3 regions of the Paraburkholderia sp. BR10936 genome follow, and region 1 is predicted to be linked to each of the others. Evidence: riboswitches for the same ligand, from Rfam matches in the RefSeq annotation. Region 1 holds a riboswitch; each other region holds the start of a gene.

Region 1 (7,370 bases):
GCGCGCGAGTTCGAGGGTGCACCACCCGACCCGCGCGACGCGCTGCCTACCTTGAAGGCGTGAGCGCTTTTTTAGGCATCCTCGCGATACCAGCGCGGCGTGTAAATCCATTCGCCACCGTCACCACGAGCGAACCCGCGTGTGGCCGACGACCCGACGATCACCATCGTGCGCATATCGACGTCCGCCGAACGCAGTTCGCCCAGGGTCATGGCGCGCAGCGTCTCGCCGGGGCGGCCTACGTCGCGGCCCAGCACCACGCGCGTGTGCGGCGCGCGCACGCTGCGCACGATTTCCAGCGCGCGCTCGAGCTGCCAGGGCCGCGCGCGCGAGATGGGGTTGTAGAACGCCATCACGAGATCGGCCTGCGCCGCGTGCAGGAGGCGCTTTTCGATCACCGTCCACGGCTTCAGGTTGTCGGAAAGCGAAAGCACGCAGAAGTCGTGGCCGAGAGGCGCGCCGACTTGCGCCGCCGTGGCGAGCGCTGCGGAAACGCCTGGCACGATAGCCAGCTCGACGGCATGCCAGCGTGCGTCGTCCGAGCCTTCGAGCGCTTCGAGCAGGGCAGCCGCCATGGCGAACACACCGGGGTCGCCCGAGGAGACCACGGCCACGCGCCGGCCTTCGCTCGCCATCTCGAACGCGTGGCGGGCGCGCTGCAGTTCTTCGCGATTGTCGGTGGCGTGGCGCTGCTGGTCCGCGCGAAACGGGCCCGCCATCTCGACATAGGTTGCATAGCCGACGATATCGGTGGCGCTGTCGAGCGCGGCGCGCGCGGCAGGCGTAAGCAGGTCGGCGCGGCCGGGGCCGAGGCCCAGCACCGTGAGCTTGCCGCGCGCGCGGCCCAGCGCGCGCGGGTCGAGCGGCACGGCCGCGCAGGCGAGGGCGACGCCGTTGTCGTTCGGCGTGTAGCGCTCGACGTCCGCCGCGAAGTCGAGGGCGGCGAGCGTAGCTTGCGCCGTGTTCTCCTCGCTATCGACGAAGCGCAGCGGTACGCCGAGTTCCGCTGCCGCCTGCGCGAGCGACGCATCGCGCATGTGCGCAGCAGGGGCGACGAGCGCCGCGAGCGCAAGCGGCGCGAGGCCGTGCGCATCGAGCGCGCGGCGCACGTTATCGGCAAGCGCCTCGCGTGGCGCACCCACGGCCGCGACGATGCTGCGCGGATGAATGACGAGGTCGTCGGGACTGCCGTCCCAGACATGCGCGCTCACGCGGATGGCATGGCGCGCCGCGGCCTCGCGTGGCAGATCGACATTTTCGAGCCACGGTGCGTGGCCGTCCACGCGTGTCGCTGCGCCCGCAAGCAGATCGGAGACGAAGCGCTTGCCTTGCGCGAGGCTCGCGAGCGCATAGCCCGCAGGCGGATTGAGCAGGCAGGTGCCGAAGCGCAATTCGCCGCTCGTGGTGATGGCGGGCGCAACCGCGAGCGCCGCGCCGATTTCGCGTGCCATGACGTTCACGCCCGTGAGTCCACCGAGCAGCGGCACGACGGCGCTGCCGTCCTCGGCGAGCGCGAGCACCGGCGGCTCTGCGCCCTTGTTGGCAAGGAGCGGCGCGAGGCAGCGGATCACGATGCCCGCCGCACACAGCGCGACGATGGGCAGGCCGCGCGTATAGCATTCGCGCAAATGCGCGCCAAGCTCGCTGAACGCGACATCGCCTGCCACGCGGCCCTCCAGCGCATGGACCTGCGCGCCTGGGTAAAGCGTCTGCACGCGCCGCGCCGTGGCGAGCGCGCCGGGCCCGAGAATGACGATGGCGGGCGGCGTCACGACTGCCATTTCACCCCCGGCACGACGAGCAGCGAGAAGTACGGCGAAGCCATCGGATCGACGTCGTCGAGCGGGACGATGCGCTGGTTCGCCATGGTTGCGCGCTCGACATACAGCGCGCGATGCGCGAGGTCCAGTTCGCCCAGCACGCGGCGCACCTTGTCGAAATTGCGGCCCAGCTTCATGATCACGGCGGCATCCGCGTCGGCCAGGCGCCGGCGCAATTCGTCCTCGGGCAGCACGCCCGAGAGTACGGCGAGGCTCTGGTTGCGGTAGACGAGCGGCACGCCCAGCACCGCCGCGCCGCCCAGCATCGAGCACACGCCCGGCACGACTTCGGCCTCGTAGTGTGCGGCGAGCCGGTCGTGCAGATACATGTACGAGCCGTAGAAGAACGGATCGCCTTCGCAGATCACGGCCACGTCGCGTCCGGCGTCGAGATGGCGCGAAAGCGTTTGCGCCGCGCCGTCGTAGAAGTCGGCGATGATCGCTTCGTACGAGAGCGGCGGTTCGAGCGCTTCGGTCGTCACGGGGTACACGAGCGGCAGGCGTTCCTGCTCCGCTTCGAGATGGGCCTCGACGATGCCGAACGCATTGCCTTTCTTGCCCTTCGCGACGAAATACGCGACCACGGGCGCGGCCTTGAGCAGGCGCAGCGCCTTGAGCGTGAGCAGTTCGGGGTCGCCGGGGCCGACGCCAATGCCGTGCAGACGTCCTTTGCGGATCATTTATTCGGTCTCCGAAGCGAGTGCGTTGATGGCGGCGGCGGCCATCGCGCTGCCGCCGCGACGGCCGTGCACGACGACGAAGGGTACGCCGTGGCTTTCGGCTGCAAGCTGCGCCTTGGACTCGGCCGCGCCGACGAAGCCGACGGGAAAGCCGAGGATGAGCGCGGGGCGCGGAGCACCGGCGGCAATCATGTCGAGCAGATAAAAGAGTGCGGTGGGCGCATTGCCGATCGCTACGACGCTGCCTGCGAGATGCGGCCGCCACAGTTCGAGCGCGACTGCCGAGCGCGTGTTGCCGATCTCGCGCGCGAGATCCGGTACGGCGGGATCGTCGAGCGTGCAGATCACGGCGTTGTTCGCCGGCAAGCGCGCGCGCGTCACGCCATAAGCGACCATTTTCGCGTCGCAGAGAATCGGCGCGCCGCCCGCGAGCGCGTTGCGGCCCGCTGTGCCCGCGCCTGCGGAAAATGCGAGGTCGGCGGCCACATCCACCATGCCGGATGCGTGAATCACGCGCACGGCAAGTTTTTCGAGGTCGGCGGGAATGCGCGAGAGGTCGGCTTCGGCGCGGATCGTCGCGAACGACTCGCGATAGATCGCCTGGCCGTCGCGAATGTAATCAGACATCTTGGTTACTCCGGGGCCGCTGCGCGAGTGCAAGCGCAGCGGCTTCGATCGTCAGGTTGCGCGCGATGAGTTGGCCAAAGCGCTGGACGAAGCCGCTTTGCGTGTCGTCGCGCTGGTACAGGTCGTAGTGGTCCGGGGTGCTGGCGAGCAACGTGAACGGCGCGCAATGCGCGGCCGCGCAGGAGCGCTCGCAGCCGCTCAGGTGGGCTTCGGCGTCGGGCGGCAGCATTGCGGCGAGGCGCTGTGCGTCTGCCTTCGTGTCCGCGCGGCTTTTTGCACATCCCGTCGAGCCCGTGCACGCGACGAGGCGCGCGAGCGGGTCGGCGCGGGAGGCGATGAGACCGAGCGCGTCCAGGCGTTCGAGCGCGACGGGCATGGCGTGCGCGGGCACATTCGGCAGCAGGACGCCTTGCCAGGGCGTCACGCGCAATGTCGCGTCGCCCGAGTCTTCCGCGAGCGCGGCAAGTGCGCGCAGCGTTGGCGCGTCGATACGGCCGAGAGCGGGCTGCGCGCCCACGTAGCCGCTGCCGTCGGCGTGCAGCGCGTGTGCGCCGAGGCGCAAGCCGGCGGGGCTCGCCGCGCGGCGCCAAGCGGGCAGCGTGGCGTCGTCACGCGTCAACGTGAAGTCGCCATGCTGTTGCGCGCGCTGTAGCAGCGAGTCGAGCGAATGAGTGGCGAGGACGTCGCGCATGCGTGTGGCGTCCGCGCCCGCGAGATCGAGGAACGCATGCAACAGCGCGCGCATCGATGCGCAAACGTCTTCGGCCGCGAGCGTGCCGACTGGCTGCGCCGTGGGGCGACCTGCGAGGCCCACCGCGAAGCGCACCGTTGCGCCATAAGGCAGCGCGGCGAGCCAGATGTCGTGCGGATGCTCGAGCATCGCCACACGTTCACCGCCGTCGAGTTGCAACGCGAACTTGGGCGAGAGTGCGGCGAAGCGTGGCTCGCGCTGCATCATGTCGATGAGCGCGGCGGCGAGTTCCGTCGTGTCCCACAACGCGTCAGGGTCGAGGCCCGTGAGCGGGCTCAGCATCACGTTGCGCAATTCGTCGGCGGCGCATGCACGCTCGACCGGGCTCGCGGCGTCGATGCCGGCAGGTCCGAGGCCTGCGTCGATCAGCGCGGCGCTCAATGCCGCTTCTTCGCCGGCGCGCACGCCGCGAATCTGCACGTTCGCGCGATTGGTCAGTTCGAGTACGCCGTTCGCGTGCGTCGACGCTGCGTCGGCGAGGGCCCGCGCACGCGCGGCGCTCAGCGCGCCGCCAGGCAGGCGGATGCGGCACAGGCCGCCGTCGCGCGCCGCGACCACGCGCAGGAGCCCCGGGCACGCCGAGGGGCGGAGCACGGCCAATGCGGCAGCGGGCGAGACAGGCTTCGTTTCGTGTTTCAAGGCATTACCGGGTAAGCATCACGCTGGAGCGGCGCGTTGCCCGCACGGCAGGCGGGAAACGGCAGCGGTATCGGTACACCCCGTCCGATATGGGTTCGCGCGAACAGTCGGCCGGCAGGTCTCCTGGCTCGCAGGTCGTGAACCGCATCGGCCTTCCCGGTAAAACCAGTGGCTCGGGTGGATGCGGTCTCGCTGCTCACAGTCGCGGGGCGGCCACAGCTTGCTGTGTTCCCTGATTGCGATCCGGAGTTAGCGCTTCAGCGCTTACTCCGGTCCCATGCAAAACTGCCTTAAAGGCGCCGGCGGACACGGTATTATGCCCGTTTTCACGCGTGCTCCGCCCCACAATAGGGCTGCGGGCCCGTGGCGGTGTAGAGAAACAGGCAACGGCGGGAGAGCGAATGCAGGGCAAGCAGGTATGGCTGACGGTGGTGGGCATCGGCGACGATGGATACGCGGGGCTCGGGCGCGACGCGCGGCGCGCGCTGTTCGACGCGGCCATCGTGACGGGTGGCGAACGCCATCTGGCGATGTTGCCCTCGCGCGTGCGTGCACGGCGCGAAGCGTGGCCGCAGCCGTTTAGCGTCGAGGCGCTGCTTGCGTACCGCGAGTCGAATCAGTCCGTATGCGTGCTCGCGAGCGGCGACCCCATGCTGTTCGGCGTGGGCGCGACACTCGCGCGCCGCGTGGTGTCCGGTGAAATGCGCGTGCTGCCCGCGCCTTCATCGCTCTCGCTCGCGGCGGCGCGCAAGGGGTGGGCGCTGCAAGATACGGCGATGGTCTCGCTCGTCGGTCGTCCGCTCGATGCGCTGCGCCGCCATCTCTACGCGCGCTCGCGCGTGCTCGCGTTGAGCGCGGATGGGCGCACGCCCGCGGCGCTTGCCGCGTTGCTCGCCGAAGCGGGCTTCGGCGCCACGCGTCTTGCCGTGTTCGAGCATCTGGGCGGCCCGCTCGAACGCCGCATAGAAGGCCGCGCCGATGCGTGGCACGTTGAAGAAGCCGCGGCGCTCAATCTGGTCGCGTTCGAATGCGAAAGCGATAGTGCGCAGACGCCCGCGCGCGGCTGGACGCTCACGCCAGGGCTTCCCGACGACGCCTACCGACACGACGGTCAGATTACGAAGCGCGACGTGCGCGCGCTCACGCTCGCGCGCCTCGCGCCGACGCCCGGCGCGTTGCTGTGGGACGTGGGCGCGGGCAGCGGCTCGATCGGCATCGAATGGATGCGTTCGCACGCCGCTTGCCGCGCGATCGCGATCGAGGCGAACGCCGAGCGTCAACGCTTCATCGAGCACAATCGCGCGGCGTTGGGCGTGCCGGGTTTGCAACTCGTTGCGGGCCGCGCGCCCGACGCGCTCGCAGGGCTCGCCGCGCCAGACGCGGTCTTTATCGGCGGCGGCGTGACCGTACCCGGCGTGCTGGACGCGTGCTGGGCGGCGCTCGCGAGCGGCGGCCGACTCGTCGCGAACGCGGTGACGTTGCAGAGCGAAGCGGCACTCGTGGCATGGCGCGCGCAGCACGGCGGCACGCTCACGCGCGTCGGCATCGGCGAGGCGCAGCCGCTGGGCGGCTTCGACACCTGGCGTCCGGCCTTGCCCGTCACGCTTTACGAGGCCGTCAAGCCATGACGGCGCGCATCCTGCTGCTCGGCGGCACCGGCGATGCGCTGGCGATCGCGCGCACGCTCGGCCCGCAGCACGTGTACTCGCTCGCGGGCCTTGGCCGCGTGCCCGCCGATCTCGCCTGCGCGGTGCGGGTGGGCGGCTTTGGCGGAGCCGAAGGGCTCGCGCGCTTTCTCGCGGACGAAAACATCACACTGGTTTTCGACGCCACGCATCCCTATGCCGCGCAGATCAGCGCCAACGCGGCGCGTGCGTGCGAAGCGGCGCACGTGCCGTACTGGGCGCTGCGGCGTGCGCCGTGGCAGCCGCAGCCCGGCGACGACTGGCGCATGGTGAGCGGCTGGGCCGGCGTGGTCGAAGCGGTCATGCCGTTCGCGCGCCCGCTCTTCACGCTCGGGCGCGAGCCGCTTGCGCATCTGAACGAGGTGCCGGAGCATCAGCACTGGACGGTCCGTTGCCTCGAAGCGCATCCTGGCCACGCCCGTGCGCGCATCATCGACGCGCGCGGGCCGTTCACGGCCGTTGGCGAGCGCACGCTCTTTACCGAAGCGCGCATCGACGTCGTGGTCAGCAAGAACAGCGGCGGCGCGGCGACCGAAGCGAAACTCGCCGTCGCGCGCGAAAAGGGCTTGCCCGTGGTGATGATGCAGCGCCCGCCGCTGCCCGACGCGCAATGTGAGTTCACATCAGCGCAAGAAGCAATCGACGCGCTCGCGAACCCTATTCAGCGGAGTTTCCACGCATGACCGTTTTCTTCATCGGCGCGGGGCCGGGCGATCCTGAACTGATCACCGTGAAAGGCCAGCGCCTCGTGCGCAATTGCCCCGTCATTCTCTACGCGGGCTCGCTCGTGCCGCCCGCCGTGCTGGAGGGCCACCGCGCGCACAAGGTGGTGGACACGGCGCCGCTCACGCTCGACGAGATCGTCGCGTTGCTCGAAAACGCGCATGCCCAGGGCTTCGACGTGGCGCGCGTGCATTCGGGCGACCCGTCGCTCTATGGCGCGATCGGCGAGCAGATCCGGCGGTTGCGTATGCTCGGTATTCCTTATGAAGTCGTGCCCGGCGTGACCGCGACCGCTGCGTGCGCGGCGGCGCTCGGCAGCGAACTCACGCTGCCCGGCATTTCGCAGACGCTCATTCTCACGCGCTACGCCACCAAAACGTCGATGCCCGAAGGCGAGCAGTTAGGCGACCTCGCGCGTCACCGAGCGACGCTCGCGATTCACCTG
Region 2 (7,370 bases), on a different contig from region 1:
GACTGCGACGACCCAGCGCAGCCAGGCGCAGGCCGACGCGGCCTACTACGACGATCGCCGCGGCAAGGGCTACAGCGTGACCGACGGCATGGGGCCGCTCACCGCCGCCTGGCGCTCGGCTGCGCAGCAGACGACGAGCATCACGTCGATTCCCGCGGACGCGACCACCACGCTCTACAGCGACTCGGGCAACAACACGGGCGTGGGCAGCACGAGCAACGCAACCTTCGGCAAGGTGGTCGACCTGCTCAACACGATGGGCAACAATGCTTCCACCGAGCCCGCCAAGCGCTTCTACAAATACGCGCGGCCGTTCCGCTGGAGCACGAGCGTCGTGGTCGACCCCACGCTCGTGCCGGCCATCAGCACGACGCCGTCCACAGACGGCGGCTTCATCAGCGGCCACGAAGCCGAAGCCATGCGCGACGCGATGACCATGGCATACCTCGTGCCCGAGCGTTACCAGGAAATGGCGAGCCGCGGCCTCGAGCTCGGCGAAAACCGCATTCTCGCGGGCATGCATTCGCCGCTCGACGTGATCGGCGGCCGCATGTTCGCGCTGGCCGCCACTGCCGCGAATCTCTACGATCCCGCGAACGCCACGCTCAAGAGCGCGGCCTATGCGCAGGCGCACAGCGCGCTCGAACAGGCCACCGGCACGAGCGCCACGACCTTCCCCGCCTTCGCGCATTCGTCCACGACCGCGACCGACCGCTTTGCCGACTATGCGACCAACAAGTCGGAGTTCGCGCGCCGCATGACGTTCGGTTTCAGCCAGATCGAATCCACCGAAGCGCCGCCCGTCGTGCCCAAGGGCGCCGAGGTACTGCTCGAAACGCGCTTCCCGTACCTGAGCGCCGACCAGCGCCGCATCGTGCTGAAGACGACCGAAGTCGTCTCGGGCTATCCGGTCATGGACGACGCCGAGGGCTGGGGCCGTCTGAACATGTTTAGTGCTGCAGATGGTTACGGTGCGTTCAACGGCAACGTGATCGTGGCGATGGACGCAACCCAGGGCGGCTTCAACGCCGCCGACACCTGGCGCAACGACATCGCCGGCACGGGCAAGCTCACGCTGCAGGGCAGCGGCACGCTCACGCTTGCGGGCAATAACAGCTACACGGGCGGCTCACAAGTGAGCGGCGGCATGCTCGCTGCAGCGTCGACCACGGCCTTCGGCAACGGCGACGTGTACGTCGGGTCCGGCGGCGGCGTGACCGTGGCGACGAGCGCACCGTTGACGGTGGCGGGCAAGTACACGCAGCTCGACGGCACGACGCTCGAACTCGACATCGACGGCAACGGCGGCGGACGCCTGCGTGTGGGCGGCCAGCTCACGGTGGCGGGCGGCACGCTGCATGTGAAGTTCGTGAACGGCTATACGCCGAAAGCGGGCGACACGATCGACGTGATCGACGGCAACGGCGCATCGGTGAAATTCGCGACCGTCACGGTCGATGGCTTCAAGGCCACGCCGGTTTATTCTTCGACCGGCGTTTCGGTGAAGCTCTCGGCTTCGTGACGTAGCCACGCAGTATAAAGGCCCCGAATCGCAACGGTTCGGGGCCTTTTTTACGCATCAGAAGCGATGCCGGATGCCCGCGGCCACGAGCACCTGGTTGCGGCCGCCCGACGGGTCGCAGGTGTTGATCATCGCAAGCGCACCGGACGACGCGCGCTGATAGATCGCCTCGGTATAAACGTCCGTGCGTTTGGACAGTTGATAGCCGGCCTGCAGCGCGCCTTGATGCCAATGCGCGGAGGTCGCGCCCGTATAGGCATACATGCCCGCGAGCGAGAACGCTGGCGTCACCTGCCATAGCGCATTCACTTCGTAATTGCTGAATGCGATCGAAGGCAAGGGCGCGCCGCCGTCGGCCTCGCTGACACCGGTATGAATGGAACGCGACCAGGCCGCGCCAAGCGTGACGTCTCCCAGCGCGTAGCTCATGCCCGCGCCGATGGTGTCTTCGCGCTGCACCGCGACCTCGGTCGGCACGAGGCCCGCACCCGGCAGCACCGATGTATCGTACGCACCCACCGAAGAGGCGCCGCGTCCGTTGATGTGCATCCACGCCACGCCTGCGCTGAACGGGCCGCCTTCGTAATGGACGCCGAAGCCGTAAGCGCGATTTTGCGCGAAGCGCCCCGCCTCGTTCGAAAACGCGTACATCGCGCCGGCGCTGAAACCACCGTACGTTGCGCTCGCGTACTTCACGGCGTTCGAGGCGAGCCACGAATTGTTGGCGTTGTCGTTGTCGAACGGATGCGCGAATGCCGTGCCGCCCGCGCCGCCCGTTAGCGTGAACGGGGCGAAGTAGTCGTGCATCGTGTCGTACTGGCGGCCTAGCGTGATCGTGCCGAGTCGTTCGGATTGCAGACCAACGTAGATCGGATGGTCGTTGAAGGCTTCGCCAGAGGTGGCCGAGAAGCCGCGCTCGAGGCGAAAGATCGCGGCGTTGCCGCCGCCGAGGTCCTCAGTGCCCTGCAGGCCCCAGAAGCTGCCGTCGACAAGACCCGAGCCTGCACGATATTGGGTGCGGCCGCCAACGTCGCTGACATAGTCGACGCTCGCGTCCATCTCACCGTACAACGTGACCTGCTGCGCCGAGGCGCCAGCGCCGGTGAATGCCAATGCCGTCCCACCCAGGACGGCGAGAATGTTCTTGTTCATGAGTCGTCTTGTTTGTGTAGGTGGGATTGCGTGGACGAGCGCCGTCCGCCCCCGCTCGATGCGGCGAGGACGTAGCGAGGTCTGACTTCTGGCTCGATTGACAGCCGGTCACAGTGGCGCGACCGCGCCGGATTCTCACCGGCTTCCCTGCTGCGTTTCGCTTGTGCAGCGCCTACGCGCGAAAAACAGCCGCAAGGATAGCGTAAGTTGCGGGAGCAGCCAAACCGGGTGTTTTTGCCACACGACGCTCGTCAAAGGTTGACGCACCGAATGCGCGGCCCTTACCCTTGCGCCCTGATGGTTCCCGGCGACGGGATCAAAAGGGAACGCAGTGCAAGACTGCGGCTGCCCCCGCAACTGTAAGCGGCGAGTCCATGCCAGAGAAGGCCACTGGGAAACCGGGAAGGCCGGCTGCGGATGTCGACCCGCGAGCCAGGAGACCTGCCATCAACCGAGTCCAGCAGCCGCAGCGGGCGGGGATCCCCAATGCGCAAGCACCGCCCGCGTGGCGATCGCCCGTTGCACGGACAGCCCGTATTTCAGGAGCTGTTTCCAGCCACCGCATCATGAAGTTTCGCCAATTCGTATTGACTTCCGCCGCGCTCGCCTGGGCGTGGCAAACCGCGCATGCCGCCGACGCCGCCAATGCATCGTCCGCCCAGGCGCCGCAGCAAGCCGGCGGCGACACCACGCTGCCCAATATCCTCGTCGTGGGCGACGCGCAGCATCTGCCACAATCGTTCGACCAGCGCTATGCAACCACCCAGGTGCTTACGCGCCAGGACCTCGAGCGCGTGTCCCCCGTCGACCCCAGCATCGCGCAGGCGCTCGCCACGCTGCCGGGTGTCACCGTCTCGCAGACCGGCGGCCCGGGGTCGTACACGGGGGTGAGCATTCGCGGCTCGTCGGCCGACCAGGTGGCCGTGTTCATCGACGGCATACGCATAGGCTCCGTCACCACGGGCACGGCCGAATGGGCCGATCTTGCGACTGCCTCGTTCGACCGGGTCGAGGTGATCTCGGGCCCCGCGGCCGCCTCGTTCGGCGCGGATGCCATGGGCGGCGTCGTGCAGCTCTTCACGCGCCATGCGTCGAACCAGCCGAACCAGACCACCGTCTCGTTCGGCGGCGGCTCGAACAAGACCTTCGACACGCAGGTGCGCACCTCGGGCACAATCCCATCGACAGGGCCGCTTTCCGCACTGAGCGGCCTCACCTACTCGCTGGGCCTGCACGACTACAACACGGCGGGCATCGACGCGACGCAGCCCGGGGCCTACGGCCACGAAGACGGCCGCAATCCATACCACGCGCAGAACCTCGACGCGCGCCTTGGCTACGCGCACGACAACTGGTCGATCTCGACCTTCGCGCTCTACCACCGCTCCGAGCTCTCCTACGACAACGCGGGAGGCAACGACCGGCAGCGCGACACGCAGCTCACGACCGGTCTCGCGTTCCACCTCGACATCACGCCGACCACGCAGTTCGACCAGTCGGTGGGCTACGCGACGGACCGTCAGTTCCTCTATTCGAACGACCCGACGATCCCCTCCGACGAGATCGACTCGACGCGCTTTTCCACCTCCACCTCGATCACGCATCAGGAAAGAGGCCATACGCTCTTCGGCATGCCGCTCGACGGCGAGACCAAGCTCGCCTACGACTACACCCGCGAGCTGGCGTTCCTGCCCGTGGACGTGCCGGGCGGGCTGCCCGCGCGCAACGATTCGGCCGTGTCGATGCATCAGTCGTCCACGCTCGGACCCGTCACGCTGTTTCTGGCGGGGCGGCACGAAATCGTGCAGGGGCAATCGGTGAATACGGGCAACGTCGCGCTCTCGTGGGCCATCACGCCGGTCTACACGGCGCGCGTTTCGTACGGCAATGCGTTCCGCCTGCCGACGTTCAACGACCTCTACTATCCGGGCTACTCGAATCCCAACCTGCTGCCCGAGCGCAGCGACTCGGTCGAAGCCGCGCTCGATGCCACCACGTCGATCGGCACGTTCACGGCGGCCGTGTACGACACGCGCGTGCACGATCTCATCACGTACAACTCGCAGACCTTCCTGCCCGTGAACGTGGGCCGCGCGCACATTCAGGGTCTCGACCTCTCGTACAAGGGCACGCTCGGCCAGTACACGCCGGTGAGCCTTACGGTGGGGATTCTGAATCCGCAGGACGTGACCGACCAGACCTGGCTCAATCGCCGCCCGCGCCAGACGGTGAGCCTGAGCGTGGATCACACATGGGACGAGTTCCAGCTCCACGCGCTCAGTACCGGCGTTTCGCTGCTGTATAACGGCTCGACGTTCGACGACCAGCTCAACACGATCTACCTGCCTTCATGGACTACGGTGAGCCTGCGCGCGTCGTACAAGGTCAATGCGCATCTCGCGCTATCGGCCACGCTGGCGAACGTGTTCAACCGGCAGTACGTGACCGCCTACGGGTACAACACGCTGGGGCGCACGGCGTTTGGCAAGGTGACCTATACGTTCTGAGCGTTCTGAGCGTTGCGCTCGAGCGGGTGCTCATAAGTTTCTTGCGCACCCGCTCGCCTAGCCCTCGCGCTTCGGACGCCGCACCGCGCGAATCTTCCCACTGTTCCCGCCGCCGCAGAAAAACTGCTCGCCGCCATCGGACTCCAGCCCCGAAACGGCGGTGCCGGGCGGCATGTCGAGCTGTTCCAGCACTTCGCCCGTGCCCGGATCGATACGCCGCAAATCGCTCTCGTCGCCTTCCCAGGTGCCGTGCCACAGTTCACCGTCCACCCACGTCACGCCCGTGACGAAGCGGCTCGATTCGAGCGTGCGCAGGATCGCGCCCGTCTGCGGATCGACCTGATGGATCTTGCGCTCTCGATACACCCCGACCCAGAGCGTGCCGTCCGCCCACGCGAGCCCCGAGTCGCCGCCGCCTCCGGGCGCGGGAATCGTCGCGAGCACGCGGCCCGTTTCAGGGTCGATCTTGTGAATGCGATCCTCGGCGATCTGAAACAGATGCCGCCCGTCGAAAGCCGTGCCCGCGTGCGCCGCGATGTCGATCGAGCGCTGCGTCTCGCCGCTCTGCGGATCGAGCGACGCGATGCGCTCGCCGACGGCGAACCACACCTGTTTGCCGTCGTACGTGACCCCGCCCACCTTCTCGATGCCGGGAAAAGGGCCGTACTCACGGACGATTTCGGCAGTCGTTCGTTTCATGGTTTCCTCGTTGAATGAAGGGACAGGCGTTCATCCTAATCGCCTGGCAGCGGGGCGGGGAGTAACAAGGTCGTCGCGAATCCGGGGACGGGCGGCGTGGTCCAGCGGCGCGCGCGGCCGTAGCCGAACGACTGCACCTTGTCCGCCGCCGCGAGCGAATCGAGCGCGCGCTGCACGGTGCGCTGGCTCGCGCCGAGCGCGAGCGCCAGCGCCGAACTCGACCACGATTGCCCATCGGCGAGAAAAGCCAGCACGGCGGCGTGCTTTTCTTCCACGGGCCGCGCCAGCACCACCACTTCGCTCGCGTGGCGCGGCGCCAGCGCGAAGCCCTGCTGGGTCGCGCCGATCTCGGCCACGTCGCGCATCAGCGTGCGCAAGCGGCCGATTTCCACGCGCAAGCGGGCGCGGTGCGTTTCGTCGGCGTGCTTCGTGCGAAAGGCGCGGGCGATGAGCGCATCGCGCGGCACGTCGGCGGGCCACGCCTGCGCAAGCGCGCGGGCGAGCACGAACAGCACTGGCCGTCTTGCGAGTTCGATGACGGTTGGCCCCTCGCGCGCGACGTAGCGGCACGCGTCCACGACGAGGGCCTTCGAGGCGAGCAGCGCCTCGACGTCTTCCAGCAGCAACACCCGCTCTTCACCGCGCGCGATGAGGCGCGCCGCCGGTGAGGTCAACAGCAGCGCTGCGCTCTCGATCTCGGCGCTCAGCGCCGCGATGCCCGCCTCACGCGCGGCGCGCGCGGCCGCGCGGAGCGCTTGCCGCGCCGCTTGCGTTTGAATGCGCCGCATGGCAATGCCGGCGGCGATCAGCTCATGCGCCGCGCGCAAAGCGGGCGGCAACGGCGCGGGATCGACTTCGGAAAGCATGCCCCCAGCCTCGTCGAGCCGGCCGATCAGCAGCAAACGGCGAATTTCCAGGTAGCGCGCGTGCGCGGCATTGAGGCGGTCGCCATGGGCTTCGAGCGTTTGCCGCGCCGCAGCGAGCGTATCGGTCGGCCAGCCGAGCTCGCGCGAAGCGAGCGCGATTTCGGCCTCGGCGACGACGCAGCGCGCGCGAGCGACGGCCTCGCGCGCGCCGAAGCCGCGCGCCGCGCTGCGCAGCAGCGCTTTGGCGCGCGCGAAGTCGCCGAGCTGCGCCATGGCGATGCCGCGCAGCGCGAGCGCGGGGGCGTCGTCGCGCAACGCGACCCGGTTCAGCGCGCCGAGCGGATCACCGGCCGCGAGCGCGCGCGCGGCAGCCGTGATCAGCGAATCCATGGTCATGGGAATCCCGCCACACTTGTCACTCCCCCTCCTTCTCGGTCCGGACCTAATCTAACACGGCGATCAAATGAATCATCGATCGAACGACGCGGCAGTACCCACAGCACGCCGCCACCGTAGTCAACCCATAGGAGGACCAGGCAATGGCAACCCATACCACAGGAACACGCGAAGACTGGCTCGCGGCGCGCATCGAACTGCTCGCGGCCGAAAAGGAGCACACACGGC
Region 3 (7,370 bases), on a different contig from region 1:
CTCGCCGGCTACATGCTCGGCGCGTTCGAGACGTGGTGGGCGCTCGCGCTGCTCGGCCATCCGGTGACGGTGGGCGATGCACTCGCCATCGAAGCCATCACCCAGGCCGTGCGTCATGCCGCCTTCATGGTGCCCGCCGGGCTCGGCGTGCAGGAAGTCGCCGTGGTGCTGCTCGCGCAGCTGTTTGGCGTGAGCCAGGACGTGGCGTTCTCGCTCGCGCTCGTCAAGCGCATGCGCGAAGTGGTGTTCGGCGTGCTCGCGCTGCTCTCGTGGCAGGCTGCGGAAATCGTTCGCACGCGTCGCACCATGCGCCACGGCGCGCAGGCCGCCGCGCAGACTGCTGACGCGCTGCCCGCCGCGGCGAGCGCGTCCGCACGCGCGCCGACCCCGAAGCGGGACTCGCAGCACGATCAGGTCCATTGACGGTACATTGTGGGCATGTCGATGCGCGCCGGATCGGCGCGCGTAGACGCAAGTCCATGTTGATGCGTTAGCAAGGACATGAAGCCCACGTTTTCACTCACGCGTTCGCTCGCGCTCGCGTGCGCCGCCACGGCGGCGTTCACGCTTTCCGGCTGCGACGATCGCCAGTTCGATGCCATGCTCGATACCATCCGGCAGGGATTCAAGGCGTTCTTCGATTCCGTGAAGCCCGACGCGCTGCTGCTCAAGGGCCTCACTCCCGGCGTTTCCACGCTCGAGCAGGTGCGCGAGCAAATGGGCAAGCCCGAGACCGAGCGCGTGTTCGACGACGGCTCGCGCCGCCTCGAATATCCGCGCGGCCCGCAGGGCCTCAAGACCTGGATGGTCGACATCGGTCCGAACGGGCGGCTCGTGGCCATTACTCAGGCGCTTACTGCGGAAAACTTCGCGAAGATCCGCGTCGGCATGAGTGAGGACGAGGTCCGGCGATTGCTCGGTAAACCCGGGCAAGTGGCCGGCTACCGCTTGAAGAAGGAGACGGTGTGGAGCTGGAAGTGGCTGGAAGGGGGCGTGACGCCCGAAGCGTATTTCAATGTGCATTTCGGACCGGACGGGCGGGTCACGACGACCTCGCGCTCGGACGTGATCCGCGGTCGCTGACTGCGTTGACTCAGTCGACCCAGGGCCACGCAAGGAGGCGCGCATGATGAACCGGCGACGGCCCAAGCGTGTCGGACTCGTGCTCGGCGGTGGCGCTGCGCGCGGCTGGGCGCATATCGGCGCGATTCGCGCGCTCGAGGAAGCGGGCATCAAGCCCGACGTGGTATGCGGTACGTCGATTGGCGCGCTCGTCGGCGCGGTGTATGCGAACGGCGATCTCGACTGGCTTGAAGACTGGGTAGGCAAGCTGACCTGGCAGACAGTGGTGCGCCTGCTCGACTTGCGTTTTTCGGGCGGGCTGCTCGGCGGGCGCAAAGTGATCGACCTGTTTGCGCACCAGTTCAACGGCCGCTCGATCGATGACCTGAGGCTGCCGTTCACGGCGGTTGCTACCGAACTCGACACGGGACGCGAAGTCTGGCTGCGCGAAGGCGGCGTGGTGGACGCCGTGCGCGCTTCGATCGCGATTCCCGGCATCTTCACGCCGATCTGGCATGACGGCGTGTGGCTCGTGGACGGCGGACTGAGCAACCCCGTGCCGGTATCCGCCGCGCGTGCGATGCGCGCCGACACCGTGATCGCGATCGACCTCAATCACGACATTCTCAACGGCCGCGACTTGGGCGGTGCGATCGACACGATGCCGCGCGAGCTGCCCGTGGAGGCGAGCGACGCGGCGACGGCGGCATCGGCCGCCGTGGCGGCCAGCGGCGGCGCCAATGGTGCCGAAAACAGCGAAGCGGGGCCCGAACCGCTCCTGCGCCGCAATGGCAAGCGCTTTCCGCGCTGGCTGCAGCCTGCAGGCCCCGGCGCGGCTGGCGGTCCGGACGTGCGCGTGGCGCCGCCGCCTAGCACGCGTGCGCCTTCCGTGTTGAGCTCGGTGGCCCAGAGCATCGACATCATGCAGGTGCGCATTACGCGCAGCCGCCTGGCAGGCGAGCCCGCCGACGTGCTGATCCAGCCGCGCCTGGGCGGCATGGGGATTTTCGACTTTCATCGCGCCGCGCCCGCCATCGAGGAAGGGCGCGCAGCCGTGCAGTACATGATGCCGGCCATCAAGGCACAGCTGGGGCTGGACTAGAGCGCTTCTGGCTACCGATCCAGAATGCCGGCGACGGCGAGGGCAGGGCGGTAGCGCCGTTCCGGTCCTCACTTCATCGCCGCGAGCCAAACCCAGCCGTGCTCTGTGCGGCGTAGGGCCGTCACGGAAAGCGGCGCGATTTCGATCGAGCGAAACCCCGCCGACGGCGCGCCCAGCGCGTGAAGAATCGCCGCCCGGATCACGCTCGCGTGCGTGAAGGCGACCACGTTGTGCCCCGAGTCGGGCACCGCATCGAGCCAGGCGCTGACGCGCGCGCGGACATCGTCGAACGATTCGCCGCCGCCTGGCGGCCGAAAGCCCGGATCGCGCGTCCAGGCCGCAAGGGCCTCGGGCGCTTCGCGCGCGAGATCCGTCAGGCGCTGGCCTTGCCATGCACCGAAGGCGGCTTCGGCGAGCGCTTCAGCTGGCGTTGCCCCGGCGAAGCCTGCCGCGCGTGCGCTCGCGCGGGCGATCGCGGCGGGACTCGTGAGCGCACGCGTCGCCTCGCCATTGCGATTACTACCGGCCAGCCCCGCGTGCCAGCGCTCGCGCCAGGCGGCAAGCGCCTCGAGTGCGCGCGCGTCGAGCGCTGCTTCGGCGTCTTCACCCGCAACAGGCACTTCAGGCACGTGCGGGAACGTGCCCGAGCGCAGCGCAGCGTTCGCCGCATGGCTCACCAGCCAGAGTGTCGTCGACATGCTTTTCCTTATGCTTCACTACTCTTTGGCTGACATCCGGGCCGCGGCCGGCCGCCGCAGCGCGTAGAATACGGGCTCCACGACACGCGGAAGCCGGTGCAAGTCCGGCGCGGTCGCGCCACTGTAACTGGTTGCCGTCGAAAACATCGAAGCAACGGAAGTCAGACCTGCGCGTCGTGAACCACTCTTTCAACGACTAGCGGGGCGCGTAACCCCAGGAGAAGTCAGCATGTCCGAAACCTCATTCCCCTTGCAGCACGCCCCGGCCGCGCCGGCGCCCATTGCGCTGCGAGACATCCTGCCCTGGGCGATCTTCGGCGGCCTGATGCTGCTGCTGGCCCTGTACTTCGTGGGCGCCGAGCAGGGCGCCACGTCGATCTTCCCGGGCATGTACGTCCACGAGTTCGTTCACGACGGCCGCCATCTGCTCGGCTTCCCCTGCCACTGACCGGGAGCTGACCATGGTTGGCAAGTTGCTGGTGCGCGGCATGCTCGCAGGCATCGCCGCGGGACTTCTCACGTTCGGCTTCGCGAAGATCGCAGGCGAGCCCCAGGTCGATCAGGCGATCTCCTTCGAGGAGAAAGCCGACGCCGCGAAGGGCGAAGCGCCTGAGCCCGAAATCGTCAGCCGCAAGACCCAGGCGAGCGTCGGTCTCTTCACTGGCGTGATGGTCTATGGCGCGTCGATCGGCGGACTCTTTGCGCTCGTCTTCGCGTATGCCAATGGCCGCGTGGGGCGTCTTTCGCCGCGCGCGCTCTCGGCCTGGCTCGCGCTCGCGGCGTTCGTCGCGATCTACCTGGTGCCGAACATCAAGTATCCGGCGAATCCGCCCTCGGTCGGCGACCCGGAGACGATCGGCTATCGCACCGGGCTCTTTTTCCTGATGATCGCGATCTCGATCGCCGTGTCGGTGTTCTCGCTCAAGGTGCGCGCCGCTTTCGTGCCGCGCCTTGGCCTCTGGAACGCTTCGATCGTGGCGCTCGTGCTGTTCGTCGTCGTGATCGGCGCGATCCAGCTCGCGTTGCCGACGATCAACGAGGTGCCCGCCGCGTTCCCGGCCGTGCTGCTGTGGAAGTTCCGCACGGTGTCGATCGGCATGCAGTTCATTCTCTGGACCACAATCGGCCTGCTGTTCGGCGCGCTCGCCGAAAAGCTGCTCGGCGCGAACGCCCGTACCGGCAGCGCACGCGGCACGCAAACGCGCGCCGCATAAGCTCCGCCGGGGCCGGCGCGCGCACATCGCGCGCCTATCGAAAAAGCGACCCCAAACTTGCGTAAATGCCCCGCGCGCCTCGCGTGCCGGGGCATTTTTTTTCGCCTTTCAAAAGCATCGCGCCCGCGGCTGTGCGGGCCTGATCCGCACGCGCCGACGCGTCGCGCGGCAATGCTGCACTGCAATATCCGCGCCGCACGAGTTTGAGCAATCCATTTTGCACTGAGACGATCCGCGCCAGTTATCGGTTTCAGCGGCGCCCACGTGCCGCGCGAGGCCGCCCGAAACGACAAAACAACTTTGTTCCGGAGACGCGCGTGATCCTTTACGGCTTTGGCCCGGTGCTGCTCGCCGGCACGATCCAGACCATCGAACTTTCGCTCCTCTCGCTCGGCGTGGCCGTGCTGCTCGGTCTGGCTGGCGCGGCGGCCAAGCTCTCGTTCAACCGGCCGCTCGCCGCCGTGGCGACCGCGTACACGACGCTGATCCGCTCGGTGCCCGACCTCGTGCTGATGCTGCTGCTCTTCTACAGCATCCAGATCGGCGTGAACGAGGCCACCGACGCGCTCGGCATGGCGCAGATCGATATCGATCCGTTCGTGGCCGGCGTCGTCACGCTCGGCTTCATTTACGGCGCGTACTTCACCGAAACGTTCCGCGGCGCGTTTCTCGCAGTGCCGCGCGGCCAGCTCGAAGCGGGGCACGCCTACGGCATGAGCGGCGCGCGCGTGTTCGCCCGCATCCTCTTCCCGCAGATGATGCGTTTCGCGCTGCCCGGCATCGGCAACAACTGGCAGGTGCTCGTGAAGGCAACGGCGCTCGTCTCGATCATCGGTCTCGCCGATGTCGTGAAGGCCGCCCAGGACGCGGGCCGCAGCACCTTCAACCTGTTCTTCTTCCTCGTGATCGCGGCGCTCATCTACCTTGCGATCACCACGCTCTCGAACTTCGCGCTCGTCTGGCTCGAACGCCGCTATTCGGTGGGCGTGCGTCACGCGCAACTCTGAGGACAAGGCCGTCATGAACGAAATCATCCAGCAATTCGGCCGCGCGTTCCTCTACTGGGACGGCGAGCATGTCTCGGGCCTCGCGATGACGCTGTGGCTGCTCGTGATCTCCGTCGCCTTCGGGTTCGTGTGCGCGGTGCCGCTCGCCGTGGCGCGCGTCTCGAGCCGCCGCTGGCTCTCGCTGCCGGTGCGCTTCTACACCTACGTGTTTCGCGGCACGCCGCTCTACGTGCAGTTGCTGCTCATCTACACGGGCGTGTACAGTCTCGCATTCATCCGTTCGGAGCCGCTGCTCGACGCGTTCTTTCGCAGCGGCTTGAACTGCGCCGTGCCCGCGTTCGCGCTCAACACCTGTGCGTACACGACGGAGATCTTCGCGGGTGCGATTCGCGCGACCACCCACGGCGAAGTGGAAGCGGCGCGCGCCTACGGCATGAGCCCGTTCACGATGTACTGGCGCGTGATCCTGCCTTCGGCGCTGCGCCGCGCACTGCCGCTGTACAGTAACGAAGTGATCCTGATGCTGCACGCGACCACGGTGGCCTTCACCGCGACGGTGCCCGACATCCTCAAGGTCGCGCGCGACGCCAACTCGGCCACCTACCGCTCGTTCGAGTCGTTCGGCCTCGCGGCGCTGATCTACTGTGCGGTATCGTTCGTGCTGGTGGCCGCGTTCCGCCGCGCCGAAAAACGCTGGCTCGGCCATCTCGCCGTGCGCACCCGCTGATTCACCGGAAACTGGAGACCATCTTGGCTCAGACGCAATCCTCAGATAGCAAGCTCGTCGCGCGCGACATCCACAAGCGCTACGGCGACAACGAGGTGCTCAAGGGCGTCTCGCTCGACGCGAAGAAGGGCGACGTGATCAGCATCATCGGCGCGAGCGGCTCGGGCAAGAGCACCTTCCTGCGCTGCATCAATTTCCTCGAGAAGCCGAACGCGGGCGAGATCGTCGTGGACGGCGAGGCCGTGCGCACGAAGGCGGGCCGCAACGGCGACCTCGACGTGGCCGATCACAAGCAGTTGCAGCGCATCCGCACCAAGCTCGCGATGGTGTTCCAGCACTTCAACCTCTGGTCGCACATGAACGTGCTCGAGAACGTGATGGAAGCGCCTATCCACGTGCTGGGCGTGCCGCGCAAGGAAGCCGAGGACCGCGCGCGGCAGTATCTGGAGAAAGTGGGCCTCGCGCCCCGCGTGGAGAAGCAATATCCGTCGCATCTTTCGGGCGGCCAGCAGCAGCGCGTGGCGATTGCGCGCGCGCTCGCGATGCATCCCGACGTGATGCTGTTCGACGAACCGACTTCGGCGCTCGACCCCGAACTCGTGGGCGAAGTGCTCAAGGTGATGCAAAAGCTCGCCGACGAGGGCCGCACGATGATCGTCGTCACCCACGAAATGGGCTTTGCGCGCAACGTCTCGAATCATGTGATGTTCCTGCACCAGGGGCGCACGGAGGAGGAGGGCGCGCCCGCCGATGTGCTCGGCGCGCCGAAGAGCGATCGTCTGCGCCAGTTCCTCTCCGGCAGTCTCAAGTAAGCGGCGCGTTCAGTCTCGCGCCGCGTCTTGCCGATGGTCCGTTCCGCCGCTCTTCCTCCCGCTTCAGTTCCGGCCGCCGCGCCCGGGGGCCAGGCGCCGCTCGCGCGCGCCGGCCGCACGACCCAGGTGGCGATCGTCGCGCTCCCGCCGGTTTCGATGTCGGGCGTGGGCCCGATCGTCGACGCGCTCAATCTCGCGAACGAGATCGACGGCCGCGCGCTGTACCGCTGGCAGATGTGCTCGTGGAACGGCCGCCCTGTGCCGCTCGCGGGCGGCGCGCAGTGGCCCGCCGACTGCGCGTTCGGCGACGCCGTTTCGGCCGACTGGCTCATCGTCGTGACCGAGCGCTACCAGCAGTTCGCCGACTACCGGCTCTTTCTCGCGAGTCTCGCGCGCGTGGGGCAGCGCACGCCGCTCGTCACGGGCATTCACCATGGCATCTGGTGGCTCGCGATGGCGGGGCAGTTGCAGGGCTACCGCGTGGCCGCGAACTGGGAGACCTTCCAGCAGTTCGCCGAGCAGTTCGAGCGCACCATCGTCACGCAGCACATCTACGAAATCGACCGCGACCGCGCGACCTGCTCGGGCGGCCAGGCCACGCTCGACTTCATGCTCGCGATGATCGGCCGCGACCACGGCCCGGAACTCGCCGAGCGCATCGCCGACGCGCTCGGCGCGAGCACGCTGCGCAGCGGCGACGAGCGCCAGCGCATTCCGTTCGTGACCGCGCCCGGCGAGCGGCACCCGC

The links. Region 1 has a riboswitch for cobalamin ahead of cobG (precorrin-3B synthase). Riboswitches for the same ligand answer to the same signal wherever they lie in the genome.
Region 2: it holds a riboswitch for cobalamin, as region 1 does, so the genes downstream of both, AB4Y36_RS12840 (porin) here and cobG (precorrin-3B synthase) in region 1, are expected to answer to the same signal.
Region 3: it holds a riboswitch for cobalamin, as region 1 does, so the genes downstream of both, AB4Y36_RS20905 (CbtB domain-containing protein) here and cobG (precorrin-3B synthase) in region 1, are expected to answer to the same signal.

Annotation. Positions count from the first base shown of each region.
Region 1 is NZ_JBFRCM010000023.1:48,553-55,922, forward strand. Features, by position in the region: gene AB4Y36_RS34600 (diguanylate cyclase) at 1-63, shown strand, start outside; gene cobJ (precorrin-3B C(17)-methyltransferase) at 72-1,781, opposite strand; gene AB4Y36_RS34610 (precorrin-2 C(20)-methyltransferase) at 1,769-2,500, opposite strand; gene AB4Y36_RS34615 (precorrin-8X methylmutase) at 2,501-3,127, opposite strand; gene cobG (precorrin-3B synthase) at 3,120-4,517, opposite strand; cobalamin riboswitch at 4,613-4,800, opposite strand; gene cbiE (precorrin-6y C5,15-methyltransferase (decarboxylating) subunit CbiE) at 4,919-6,145, shown strand; gene AB4Y36_RS34630 (cobalt-precorrin-6A reductase) at 6,142-6,885, shown strand; gene cobM (precorrin-4 C(11)-methyltransferase) at 6,882-7,370, shown strand, end outside.
Region 2 is NZ_JBFRCM010000005.1:128,687-136,056, forward strand. Features, by position in the region: gene AB4Y36_RS12835 (phosphatase PAP2 family protein) at 1-1,522, shown strand, start outside; gene AB4Y36_RS12840 (porin) at 1,580-2,674, opposite strand; cobalamin riboswitch at 2,731-2,865, opposite strand; cobalamin riboswitch at 2,956-3,138, shown strand; gene AB4Y36_RS12845 (TonB-dependent receptor) at 3,241-5,181, shown strand; gene AB4Y36_RS12850 (glutamine cyclotransferase) at 5,239-5,880, opposite strand; gene AB4Y36_RS12855 (helix-turn-helix domain-containing protein) at 5,916-7,136, opposite strand; gene AB4Y36_RS12860 (DUF899 domain-containing protein) at 7,286-7,370, shown strand, end outside.
Region 3 is NZ_JBFRCM010000010.1:1,681-9,050, forward strand. Features, by position in the region: gene AB4Y36_RS20885 (lysylphosphatidylglycerol synthase domain-containing protein) at 1-423, shown strand, start outside; gene AB4Y36_RS20890 (hypothetical protein) at 502-1,083, shown strand; gene AB4Y36_RS20895 (patatin-like phospholipase family protein) at 1,127-2,164, shown strand; gene AB4Y36_RS20900 (histidine phosphatase family protein) at 2,233-2,862, opposite strand; cobalamin riboswitch at 2,907-3,052, shown strand; gene AB4Y36_RS20905 (CbtB domain-containing protein) at 3,092-3,310, shown strand; gene AB4Y36_RS20910 (CbtA family protein) at 3,324-4,076, shown strand; gene AB4Y36_RS20915 (ABC transporter permease) at 4,394-5,083, shown strand; gene AB4Y36_RS20920 (ABC transporter permease) at 5,097-5,810, shown strand; gene AB4Y36_RS20925 (ABC transporter ATP-binding protein) at 5,834-6,622, shown strand; gene AB4Y36_RS20930 (GlxA family transcriptional regulator) at 6,779-7,370, shown strand, end outside.